3 regions of the Pseudomonas sp. YY-1 genome follow, and region 2 is predicted to be linked to each of the others. Evidence: predicted binding sites of a transcription regulator. Region 2 holds the regulator's gene; each other region holds the start of a gene.
What was found. The regulator LexA, encoded in region 2, represses DNA repair genes until DNA is damaged. The targets are predictions, from matches to a motif close to CTGTNTNNNNANACAG.

Region 1 (4,181 bases), on a different contig from region 2:
GTCGACGAGGTAATCGATCAGACGAATGTCGAAGTCCTCACCACCGAGGAAAGTGTCGCCGTTGGTGGCCAGCACTTCGAACTGGTGCTCGCCATCGACTTCAGCGATCTCGATCACCGACACGTCGAAGGTACCGCCACCCAGGTCATAGACGATCACGGTGTGGTCGCCCTTGGCCTTGTCCATACCGTAGGCCAGCGCAGCCGCAGTCGGCTCGTTGATGATGCGCTTGACGTCCAGACCGGCAATACGACCAGCATCCTTGGTAGCCTGACGCTGGCTGTCGTTGAAGTAAGCCGGGACGGTGATCACCGCCTCGGTGACTGCTTCGCCGAGATAGTCTTCGGCGGTCTTCTTCATCTTCTTGAGAATTTCAGCCGAGATTTGCGGCGGCGCCATTTTCTGGCCGTTCACTTCGACCCAGGCGTCACCGTTGTCCGCCTTGGCGATCTTGTACGGCACCATCTGAATGTCTTTTTGCACGACTTCTTCGTCGAAACGACGACCGATCAGACGCTTCACCGCATACAGGGTGTTGTGCGGGTTGGTCACAGCCTGACGCTTGGCCGACTGACCGACGAGAATTTCACCGTCATTGGCATAAGCAATGATGGACGGCGTGGTACGAGCGCCTTCGGCGTTCTCGATTACCTTGACGTTGCCGTTTTCCAGAATGGAGACGCAGGAGTTGGTGGTCCCCAGGTCGATACCGATAATTTTGCCCATGAATGTTCTCCCGAAACTTTGATTTTTCCGTCGCCTCGCTTCTCAGGCGCCGGCAGCACTAAAACGCTTGACTTAAAAATGGGGTCGCTACAGCTGATTTCAAGCCTGCTCGTCGATACTCGGCGGCGGCGTGGTTGGTGCCTTGCTGACCACGACCATGGCCGGGCGCAGCAGGCGACCGTTGAGCAGATAGCCCTTCTGGAACACCTTGAGCACCGAATTAGGCTCGGCATGAATGCTCTCTTCCATGGCCATGGCCTGGTGGTGCTCCGGGTTGAACGGCGCGCCGTGCGGGTCGATGGCTTCCAGGTTGTAGCGAGCCAGCGTGTCGTGGAACAACTTGAGGGTCAGCTGCATACCTTCACGTACGGCCTTGATCGATACATCGTCAGGGCTGGACAGCTCCAGGCCACGCTCCAGGCTGTCGATTACCGGCAGCAGGTCGCCGGCAAATTTTTCCAGCGCAAACTTGTGCGCCTTTTCCACATCCTGCTCTGCGCGGCGACGCACGTTTTGTAGCTCGGCAGCCATGCGCAGCGACTGATCCTGCGCAGCGGCCAGTTGCTCTTCCAGCGTTTGCACGCGAGCAGCCAGATCGTCACTCGGCGCCACAGCATCCGCTGCCTGCGCTTCGGGATTCTGCGTATCCAGGGTCTGTTCGTCAGCCATGCCTTTCTCCTCTCGAAAAAACTGGCGCGATACCGGCTCGCGCTCCTGCCGCCTATATGGAGTCAATTCCACAGCTTTCAAGGGGCGATAGACGAGGATTGCCAGGAAAAGAAAAAACACTGTATAAATAACCAGACATCAATTCGGGAGCGTTCGCCATGCTGGTGCACCTGTCCATTCACAACTACGCCATCGTCGACCACCTGGATCTCGAGCTGGATGCCGGCATGAGCGCCATCAGCGGCGAGACCGGTGCCGGCAAGTCGATCATGCTCGACGCCCTCGGCCTGTGCCTGGGCGATCGCGCCGACAGCGGCGTGGTACGCCCAGGCAGTGACAAGGCGGACATTCTCGCCAGCTTTGACCTGGCGGACATTCCCGAAGCCCGCACCTGGCTTGCCGAGCGCGACCTTGACAACGACGGCCCGTGCATCCTGCGCCGGGTGATTACCGCCGAGGGCCGCTCGCGCGGCTATATCAATGGCAGCCCCTGTCCGCAGGCCGACCTCAAGGCTCTTGGCGACCTGATCATCGATATCCACAGCCAGCACGAACATCAGTCGCTGCTCAAGACCGACACCCATCGCCGCCTGCTCGACGAATACGCCGGCAGCCAGGACCTCGCACGCCAGGTGCAACTCGCAGCGCAACGTTGGAAGCAGACACGCAACGAACTTGAGCGCATCTCCAGCCAGAGCGACGAGCAGCGCGCCCGCCACCAGTTGCTCAGTTATCAACTGGAAGAACTGGAAAATCTGGCGCTGGGCGACAACGAGCTGGAACAGCTGGAACAGGAGCACAAGGCGCTGAGCAATGCTGAAGCGCTGCTCGCGGCCTGTCGCCAAGTGCTCGATTTGTGTAGCGAAAGCGATGCCGGCAACGTGCTGTCGGCGCTGACCGCCAGCCTCAACCGCCTGGGCGCCTTTGGTGGTCAGGGTGGCACCTTGAGCGAAGCCCGCAACTTGCTGGCCAGCGCGCAGATCCAGGTAGAGGAAGCAGTCGGCGAGCTGAACCGCTTCCTCGATCACTTCGACGCCGACCCAGAGCGTCAGCAGTTTCTCGAAGAACGCCTGGACACCATCTACACCCTGGCCCGCAAGCACCGTATTCAACCAGCCGAACTGGCCGCCCTGCAGCAGCAATTGTTCGATGAGATCGAAGGCCTGAATGCCGACGATCAGGCCAGCGAACGCCTGGCCGAGGAGCTGGTGGCTTATGAGCGCCACTACCAGGAGAAAGCAGCCGAGCTCAGCACTCTGCGCAGCAATGCTGCCGAGCGCCTGGCCGCAGCAGTAGAGCAGGAAATGCAGGCACTGGGCATGCCCGGCGGTCGCTTCAATATTCAACTCCAAGCCATGAGCAGCGAAGAACCACACGCAAGCGGCCTGGAGACAGTGGAATTTCTGGTCAGCGCCAACCCTGGTCAGCCGCTACGCGGCCTGGCCAAGGTGGCATCTGGCGGTGAACTGTCACGCATCAGCCTGGCGATTCAGGTGATCACCGCACAGACCTCGCGCGTACCGACCCTGGTATTCGACGAAGTGGACGTCGGTATCGGCGGCCCAACCGCAGAAGTGGTCGGCCAGCTGTTACGCCGCCTCGGCGAACGCGGGCAAGTGCTGTGCGTCACCCACTTGCCGCAAGTCGCAGCACAGGGCCACCAGCACCTGTTCGTGCACAAACGCCGCGGCGAAGACGCCACCTCTACCGCAGTGAGCAAGCTGGACGAGAGCGGCCGCGTCGAAGAGATCGCCCGCATGCTCGGTGGCGTCGACCTGACCGAGGAATCCCTGGCTCATGCGCGCAAGATGGTCACCAGCGCCCAGGCTGCGTGAGGCAACCTAGCGCGGATGCAATCCGGAAACCCTCGGATTACAACCGGACCATGGCAAAGCAAAAAGGCGACCCGAGGGTCGCCTTTTTGATTGCCGAAGAAGAATCAGCTCTTCTTGCGCACGTACAGCACCAGGTTGTGGTCAACCAGCTCGAAACCGTGCTCCTTGACGATCTCCTTCTGGCGCTTCTCGATCTCGGCGTCGAAAAATTCGATCACTTCGCCGGAGTCGACGCAGACCATATGGTCGTGATGGCCGCTGTCAGCCAGTTCGAATACGGCATGGCCGCCATCGAAGTTGTGACGCACCACCAGGCCAGCGGCCTCGAACTGAGTCAGGACGCGGTATACGGTGGCCAGGCCAACGTCTTCACCGGCCTCCATCAGCGCCTTGTAGACATCCTCCGCGCTCATGTGGCGGTGCTCGGCGTTATCCAGCATTTGCAGGATTTTGACTCGTGGCAGAGTCACCTTCAGTCCAGCTTTGCGCAGTTCGTTATTTTCAACCATGGTCTGCTTTCTCATGGATGCTGCTTCGCAGCACCCTTCAATACGGGTATGATCCGGGGTTCAAGTTGCCCAAGATAGTGGAAGTCACCCTCCGATGCAAAAAACCAAGCTCTTGCTGACCAGCCTGTCGCTGACCGGGCTCTTCGCACTCGCCGGTTGTTCATTCCCCGGGGTTTACAAGATCGACATTCAACAGGGCAATGTCGTGACACAGGACATGATAGACCAGCTGCGCCCGGGAATGACCCGACGCCAAGTGCGGTTTATCATGGGTAACCCGCTGATCACCGACACCTTCCATGCCGATCGCTGGGATTATCTGTACAGCATCCAGCCTGGCGGCCGTCAGCGCCTGCAGGAACGCGTTAGCCTGGTATTCGACGGCAGCGACCAACTGGTTGGCCTGGCCGGCGACTTCATGCCCGGCGTAAGCCGTGACCAG
Region 2 (4,181 bases):
AAGATCTTCTTCGCCGGTATCGCCCTGGATAACTGGCGCAAGGCCGAGGCTTCCACCGCGTTCAACGTACAGGCGCTGGTGCAGGCTGAGCGCGAAGCTGCGCTGTTTCACCTGTACGGTGGGCTTCTTGGGGTGTGTCATGAGATCGCCGGTTACTACCGCATGAACGACGCCGCGCCTTCGCGTGTCGAGGCGTTCGTGCAGCAGGCCGTACTCGAAGGGGCGCCCAGCCCCGAGCTGGCCGAGTTGGTGGAGTTGGCTCAGCAGCGCGAAACCTGGCTGGCCGAACTGCTGGCGGCCTATGCTGGTTTGTTTCAGCCGCCGCGTGAGGAGCGCAAGGCCAAGGTCGATCCGTCCATGCCGTTGATCACCGCCGTCAGTGTTGGCGAGGAGCCGGCCGAGCTGAGCATCGATGATGTCGATGCCTGGCGGCAGCAGCTCAAGGCGCTGGTGCTACGTTTCCGCGAAGGCCTGAGCGAGTGCTGATTGGGTTTAACTGGACCAGTGGGCTGGGGATGATCCCGGCTGGCTGTTACAATGTCGTGTTTTTGCACAGAGACTGAGCCATGCCTACATCCTTCCTGGAAATCGTCGAACTGCCCGATGGGCGCATTGCCCTGCGTCGCGCAGAGGATGAAGAGGCGTTGGTGACCCTGGATTTCTCCGCTGATGCCAAGGCTTTCCTGCAGGGGCAACACATCGAGGTGGCCAAGGCCATGCTCAATGTTGGTGTGCAGATGGCTGGCCGAATGGCTGAGGGTGATTTCAGTGGTGAAGAAGAAGGCTCGCGCGTTCTCCACTGATTTACTGCGTCTCAACGAAAAACGGGGCTCCATTGGAGCCCGTTTTCATTTCCGCAAGCGAAGTCGTGGTCAGCTAACCCAGGCTGATGTTCAGGCTCTGCGCGCCACCAGTGTTGGCCGCCTGTGCAAGGCGCTGGCGAGTGCTGCTCTCGACCGGATGCAACCAACTGATCACGGTATGGCTGCGACCCAGCTTGAGAGCTTCTTCGGCCAATTCCAGGGCCTTCTGCCCTTGTCGCGGATGCAGCAGCAGGATTCGTTCACGGTTCAGCCCTGCATCGCGCAGCCAGCTTTGCGTGAGGCTTGCCGGCGGCGCTACCAAGGTCAGCCAGCGTGCGTCCTGATTCTGGCTCAGCTCTCGCAGAATCGGCGCCAGTAAGTGCAGGCAGTGCCCAGCAGCGCCACGTAGAGCCAATTCGCTGAAAGCCTGATCATCCTCACTGCGAGAGATGTCATGGGCTGCGACCAGTGGCTCATTCGGCGTTCGGCCAAGGAACGCGTCGAAAAGGGGAAGTTGTGGGCGCTCGAACGACTGCTGCACGTACATGGTGTCTCCTCAGCGGCGGATTACACCGACGCTCAAACCTTCGATGACCAGATCCTGGTTTTCCAGGTCCACTTCGATCGGGGCAAACTCGGGGTTCTCGGCAATCAGCCAGACCTTGTTGCCCTCGCGCTTGAAGCGTTTGACCGTCACTTCATCGTCGATACGGGCGACGACGATCTGGCCGTTACGGGCTTCACGGGTGGTGTGCACGGCGAGCAGATCGCCATCGAAAATGCCGATATCCTTCATGCTCATGCCGCGCACACGCAGCAGGTAGTCGGCTTTGGGCTGAAAGAACGCGGGGTTGATCTGGCAGGATTCCTCGACATGTTGCTGGGCGAGGATCGGTGCGCCGGCAGCAACGCGGCCAATGACCGGAAGGCCTTCGTCCTCGTTCGCCGCGCCTGCCTCGAAGCCAGGAATGCGAATGCCGCGCGAAGCGCCTGGGGTCATTTCGATGGCCCCCTTGCGTGCGAGGGCCTTGAGGTGCTCTTCTGCTGCATTGGGTGATTTGAACCCCAGTTCCTGAGCGATTTCCGCACGGGTGGGTGGGTAGCCGTTGTCTTCCAGGCAGCGTTTGATGAAGGCGAGAATCTCGGCTTGGCGTGGCGTCAGTTTCAGCATGGCTGGGCTCTGTCTTTTTATACAGTGGCTGGGATTATATACAGTAAGCGACTCTTGGCAACGCCCATTTTGCAGATGCCTGTCCTCCGGCTTGTTACCCATGCCGAGTAATCTGCGTCTCTGCTTGTTGTAAGCTGTGACCAGCCGGCCAAAAGACGGCTCGTGCGGCTTGACAATTCAGTGGGATGAAACGTATGTTTCAAACAAGTGTTTGTCAGGTGATAGCTCATGGCTCAGTCGGAAACCGTTGAACGCATTCTCGATGCTGCGGAACAGCTGTTCGCGGAAAAAGGCTTCGCCGAAACTTCATTGCGGCTGATCACCAGCAAGGCTGGGGTCAACCTGGCTGCCGTCAATTATCACTTCGGTTCGAAGAAGGCGCTGATTCAAGCGGTCTTCTCGCGCTTCCTCGGGCCTTTCTGTGCCAGCCTGGAAAAAGAACTCGATCGCCGTCAGGCCAAGTCCGACACCCAGGTTTCCCTGGAGGAGTTGCTCGAGCTTCTGGTCGAACAGGCTCTGGCCGTCAAGCCGCGCAGCGGCAACGATCTTTCCATCTTCATGCGCCTGCTCGGTTTGGCCTTCAGCCAGAGCCAGGGTCACCTGCGCAAATACCTGGAAGAGGTTTACGGCAAGGTTTTCCGTCGTTACATGCTGTTGGTACATGAGGCTGCGCCGCGTATTCCACCACTGGAGCTGTTCTGGCGTGTGCACTTCATGCTCGGTGCTGCGGCGTTCAGCATGTCCGGTATCAAGGCCTTGCGCGCGATGGCCGAGACCGATTTCGGCGTCAACACCTCGATCGAGCAGGTGATGCGGATGATGGTGCCATTCCTCGCCGCCGGTATGCGTTCGGAAACCGGGGTCAACGATCCTGCGTTGGCCGGCGCACAACTCAAGCCCCGGACCAAGACGCCAAGCGCTGCCCCCAAGGTTTGACCGGGCGGCAGGTGGGCTTGGCTTCGTCCTTCGGCTAAGCTAGCGGCCCATGTCCGATCTTGATTTACTCCACATCTCCATTGCTGATCAGGCGCTCTACGGCTTCAGTGCTGGGCGGCTGATAGTGTGTTTTCCCGTATCCACCGCACGCAACGGCGCAGGTGAGCGTAATGGCTCGGGTTGCACGCCGCGCGGGCTGCATCAAGTGCGCGCGAAGATCGGCGCCGGTCTGCCTCTGGCGGCCGTGTTGCGCGGGCGTCGCTGGACCGGTGAGGTATGGTCGCCGCAACTGCACGAGCAGTTTCCCGGCCGTGACTGGATCCTTACCCGCATTCTTTGGTTGAGCGGTCTCGAGTCGGGGCGCAATCGCCTGGGCGAGGTCGATACCTTCCGTCGCTACATCTATCTTCACGGCACCCCGGACACGGAACCCATGGGCGAGCCGTTGTCCCATGGCTGCATCCGTTTGCGCAACGCCGACATGCTGGCGCTTTTTGATCGCGTGCCGCCGCACTGCCGGGTGCGTATCGACGAAGCAGCCTGCCCGCAGTGGGCGCAGGCCAAGATTTCACGTAAGGAATAGGTTTATGCAAGGCTCTTTGATGATGGACATCGCCGGCACCTGGCTGACCGCCGAGGATCGCCAGATGCTGCGCCAGCCCGAGGTGGGTGGCTTGATCATTTTCGCCCGCAACATCGAATCGCCACGCCAGGTGCGCGAGTTGTGTCAGAGCATTCGTGCCGTGCGCCCGGACCTGCTGCTGGCCGTGGACCAGGAGGGCGGCCGGGTGCAGCGTCTGCGCCAGGGATTTCTGCGTCTGCCGGCGATGCGCGCGATCGCCGACAACGACAATGCCGAAGTGCTTGCCGAGCATTGCGGCTGGCTGATGGCGACCGAGGTGCTGGCCGTCGGGCTGGATCTCAGCTTCGCTCCGGTCCTCGATCTCGACCATCAGCGCAGTGCGGTGGTCGGCAGTCGCGCTTTCGAGGGCGACCCGCAGCGCGCAACCACGCTGGCTGCTGCGTTCATCCGCGGCATGCACCAGGCGGGTATGGCAGCGACCGGCAAGCATTTCCCCGGGCATGGCTGGGCTGAGGCGGACTCTCACGTGGCCATTCCGGTCGACGAGCGCAGCCTCGATGAGATTCGTGCCTGTGACATGCAGCCGTTCAAGCGTCTGGCTGGCGAGCTCGATGCGGTGATGCCGGCGCATGTCATCTATCCGCAGGTCGATGAGCAGCCGGCGGGTTTCTCTCGTCGCTGGCTGCAG
Region 3 (4,181 bases), on a different contig from region 2:
CTCTGGCACCGAGGCCATGCAGGGCGTCATCACCGAGGCGCGCCCTTAGCCGCTCGCGTAATTGCTCCCAGGGCTGGTTCTGCTGTGGTCGCTCATCGAACAGTTGCTGATGCTGCGGCGTAAAGACCGGCAATTCACGTGCCTCCAGCCGCACGGCCAGCACCGGCGCTGGCAGCTGCTGATGCTCCAGACGGCCTCGTGTCAGCTCGAACAGCATGCCGGGATCACGCTCGGCGCTGAGCAGACCCACCTGTATCTGCGTATCGGCACCCGCGCGGTGTTCCAGATGCAGGGTGAAACGCTGCACGCCGCTGTCACGGCAGGCCAGGTAAGCCGCCAGATCGGCTGTCAGTCGGCGCAACGGGAACAGCAGCGCCTGATGCGATTCCACCTCGAAATTCAGTTCGATACGGGTATCGAAAACATCCGCAGGCACGAAGAAGTCCAGCGCTAGCGGACGCTGGCCAGACAAGGTATCGAGATGACGTAGCACTTCGGCAGGAAAGCGTTTGGCCAGGCTGTCACGTGGCAGCGCCAACAGCTGCCGCAACTGCCTGAGCCCCATGCGATTGAAGGCCGTGGTTGCTGCAGGAGAAAGCCCGAGCCGATCCACTGGCAAGGGGGCGAGCATCTGCATGAGCGCCTGACCATCACTGGCCATCAGTCCATCACCGACATTGACCAGCACTCGGGCCGCTGCCGGATTCGGCGCGACGGCAATCCGGTGCTGGAAGGCCAGCGCCGAAAGCTCGGCGCGCAAGCGCGCTTCGAAACGCGGCCATGGGCCGAACAGCCCCAGACTGGACTGTACCTCCAGCAGCAGACAGCGCGGATAGTGCAGGCTGACCTGGGCACTGAAACCATAGGCCCAGGCGGCCAGAAACTGCTGCCAGCGCTCGATGGCCGCGCAATCGTATTCTGCCGTGGCAAACCCGCGTGTCAGCGCCTGCGCTGCAGTCAGTGACTGGCCGGGTTTCAGCCCCAGGGCTCGAGCTGCCGGGTTGACCGCCTGTAGAACACGCCGTTGTGGCGAGCCGTTGAGCAGCACCAACGGCTCGTCGGGGTTGGCGCGGTGACGCTGTACGCCGTCCATGGCCAACTGTGGCAACAGGATGCAAGCCCAAAGCATGGCAGGCTCAATGCCAGGCAAGCGCGAGCGGCTGAGCCGGCGGCAAACCACCACGGCACTTGATCACCCGCAGCTGTGCTGGCTGGCTGTCGAGCACCAGCCGTAGTGCTGCCGGTGAAGGATTGGCCGCTTCTGCCTGCGGCCGATAGGCGAAAGCCAGGGTTTGCCCAGTAGCAGCTGCCACCTGCAGACGCCTCAGCGAGCGATCATCGGTCTGACGCAACCAGCTCAGCACCGCGCCACAACTCCCCGAACGCAAACATTGTTCGGCAGCCCATAGAGCATCGCGGCCATCTGCCTGAATAATGCTCAATTGGCGTAAATCGACGCCGGCATCAATCCAGGCCTGAGGGTAGGGCAGATGAGGAGGGGAGATCAGCACCACTCGTTCGCCTGAAACCGTAAGGCTGGCAAGGGTCGGCCACAACAAGCGCAGCTCGCCGATGCCAGGCGCAGTGGTGAGAACTTCACTGAGGGCAGCCTTGGGCCAGCCGCCACCTGGCAGTACGGCGTCGAGAAAATGATGTCCAGTTGAGAAATTGGCGCCCGATGGCGATGAAACGACCTGGCCTCGCCACACACGACGAGCGTCGATCAACCGGTCAAGCGCGACCACGGATGGCATGGAGTAGCAACCAAATACTGTATATGAATACAGTATTGTTTGAGCCGACGCATGGGTCAAGAGAATCGCGATAAGGTGCTCAACCTGGTTGCCGAGACGCGGCCGAGTCAGCCGAATAAATCAGTCCGGAGAGTCGTGTCGATCCAGGAAATCGCGATCTACGTACAACCAACCCATACGATCCGTCGTGTTGTGTTGTGCAGACACTGACTCGAAGCGAATCCATATGGCGTCTCGGAAATTTATCGTTGCGCGCATCTCGGACTGTCGACCGCAAAGCGGAGCTGCAGATGCGGTTGAGAAATGACCATACGAAAGGTCTCAAGGCGCATTGGAGTATATGGATCATGGGAACGATGAAGCCCGGCGTTTCAGGTGTCTGGGTGTGGGTGACTCTTAAATATTGTAATTATCCTATCTTATTGATTTTTTTATTAAAAAACCATATGTGTCTTTTATAGACTGTAAAAAACAACCTAGAATTTATTTTTTTACATTTTTCAAAGGCCAGCTACGCTCATAACGAACTGTGATCTATCGAAGGATTCAGGGAGGGCGCATGGGGCAAATATTGCTGCGGGAGGGCTTGGTTGTCGTCGCGAGGGGGCATGTTGCAACAGTTAATAAATGTCTTCCCAACTTGACGGTCGAGGTTGTCCTAAAAAAAAGCAGTGAAAAGTTAGTTGTCGACATTGACGAAATTGAGCATTTGCCTTCAAGGGATGAGGATAATATTAATCTGCTTCAAGTTGAGTCGCTATCAAGCGAGTCGGTAGTGCCCCTGGAGGAGTTGCAGGCCGCTCAGTCACAGTTCGACTTAATAAAGAGATACTTGGCAAAAGAACTCAACTTGGCTCAGGCGCTAGAGCAAGCAGGCGTCTCAAATGGTACCTTTTATAGAAACATTAAGTTTTATGATGAGGAAATTGGTCCAGCGTCTCTGCTAAGGATGAAGAGAGGGAATAAGAAAGGCTCAAGAAGACTCATTAAAGATGTCGATGACGTAATAAAGCAGGCAATCAAAGAGGCGTACATAGGAAAGTCGGCAACCATAGCTGCGGTTTTTCGCAAGGCGGAAGAGTTATCCATTAGGCTTGGTTTAAAGCCACCTTCTCGATCGGCAATATCTGCACGGCTCAAAGATATACCTGAGAAAGAGCGTCATCTGAGAAAGCATGGGCATGAGGCGACGAGTCAAAAATATGCAGCAAGACCAGGTAAAAAGGAAATTCATCTGCCGCTTGAATGGGTGCAGATGGATCATACCAGAGTAGATCTGATATTGGTCGATCAAATTACACGCCGACCAATAGGCAGGCCCTGGTTAACTGTCCTCATTGATGTCAAGACCAGGGTTATTCTTGGTTATTATCTAAGTCTATACCCGCCATCTAGCCTCTCTGTTGCCTGTGCTGTAGCGCATGCCGCACTTCCTAAAAATCAATTCCTTAAAAGACTGGGAGTGAGCGCAGGTCTACATCCATATTATGGGGTTCCAAAACTCTTGCACATGGATAACGCAAGTGAGTTCAAGACCGTTAAATTTCAGCGTGCATGTGTGCTACACAAAATTGGCTTGAAATGGCGACCAATTGGGGCAAAGCATTATGGAGGTCATGTTGAGCGTTTGATCGGCACACTGATGACCGATTATGTGCACTTCTTGCCCGGTACTACTCACTCCAATCCTGTTAGTCGCAGAGGTTATGATAGTGAGAAAAATTCTGCACTGACCTTCAAGGAGTTTTGCCAATGGTTTGCAGGGCAGGTCGCTATTTATCATGGGCGTAAGCATAAAGGGCTGGGCCGCTCTCCTGCGGCGGAGTGGAAGTCGCATTTTGTTGATTCCGAAAACAACGTTACTCATCCTCCGATAATTTCCGATCCGTGGACGTTTCGCCTTGACTTCATGCCGGAGATGAGTCGGAAAATCCACCCCCAAGGCGTGACTCTAAATGGTAAATGGTACTGGAGTCCTGGATTAACTCCCCATATAGGTAGAGAGAGAGTGGTCATTAAGTACGATCCGCACTCAATGGCGACAATATGGGCAAGGTTGGATGGAGGATATATTCCGCTGTACTTTTCTGATGTGACGACCAGTGACTTTGCATATGAGGAACACAGGGCGCTATTGAAGTTTAGGCGAAAAGAAGGCGTCACACCAGATGGAGCATTGGAAGATCATGCTTTGATAGATGTGATAAAAGAAAATGCGCAGATAGTGAAGGGAGCGATAACGAAGACAAAGCGAGCGAGAAAAATAATTGCTGCCAAATTCGAGCATGAGACCAGCACGTGGATCGCTGACGAGACTATATCAGCGACTGCTCCAGATAGGTCAGATGTAGAAATCAAAAAACCTGACTACTCGAAAAAGGCGACGCCCTATTCTAGGAGGTCTTGATGAGTTCTTATGAGCACTTA

Region 1: a site for LexA is predicted at 1,515-1,530, ahead of recN (DNA repair protein RecN). Genes of this name have one in related genera too.
Region 3: a site for LexA is predicted at 1,772-1,787, ahead of imuA (translesion DNA synthesis-associated protein ImuA). Genes of this name have one in related genera too.

Annotation. Positions count from the first base shown of each region.
Region 1 is NZ_PJLX01000019.1:34,425-38,605, reverse strand. Features, by position in the region: gene dnaK (molecular chaperone DnaK) at 1-726, opposite strand, end outside; gene grpE (nucleotide exchange factor GrpE) at 826-1,395, opposite strand; gene recN (DNA repair protein RecN) at 1,554-3,230, shown strand; gene fur (ferric iron uptake transcriptional regulator) at 3,335-3,739, opposite strand; gene CXP40_RS21470 (outer membrane protein assembly factor BamE) at 3,834-4,181, shown strand, end outside.
Region 2 is NZ_PJLX01000013.1:78,837-83,017, forward strand. Features, by position in the region: gene CXP40_RS17940 (DUF6586 family protein) at 1-486, shown strand, start outside; gene CXP40_RS17945 (hypothetical protein) at 567-803, shown strand; gene sulA (SOS-induced cell division inhibitor SulA) at 877-1,350, opposite strand; gene lexA (transcriptional repressor LexA) at 1,360-1,974, opposite strand; gene CXP40_RS17960 (TetR/AcrR family transcriptional regulator) at 2,203-2,910, shown strand; gene CXP40_RS17965 (L,D-transpeptidase) at 2,960-3,493, shown strand; gene nagZ (beta-N-acetylhexosaminidase) at 3,498-4,181, shown strand, end outside.
Region 3 is NZ_PJLX01000001.1:282,027-286,207, forward strand. Features, by position in the region: gene CXP40_RS01335 (DNA polymerase Y family protein) at 1-1,129, opposite strand, end outside; gene imuA (translesion DNA synthesis-associated protein ImuA) at 1,137-1,754, opposite strand; gene CXP40_RS01345 (Mu transposase C-terminal domain-containing protein) at 2,314-4,161, shown strand; gene CXP40_RS01350 (TniB family NTP-binding protein) at 4,161-4,181, shown strand, end outside.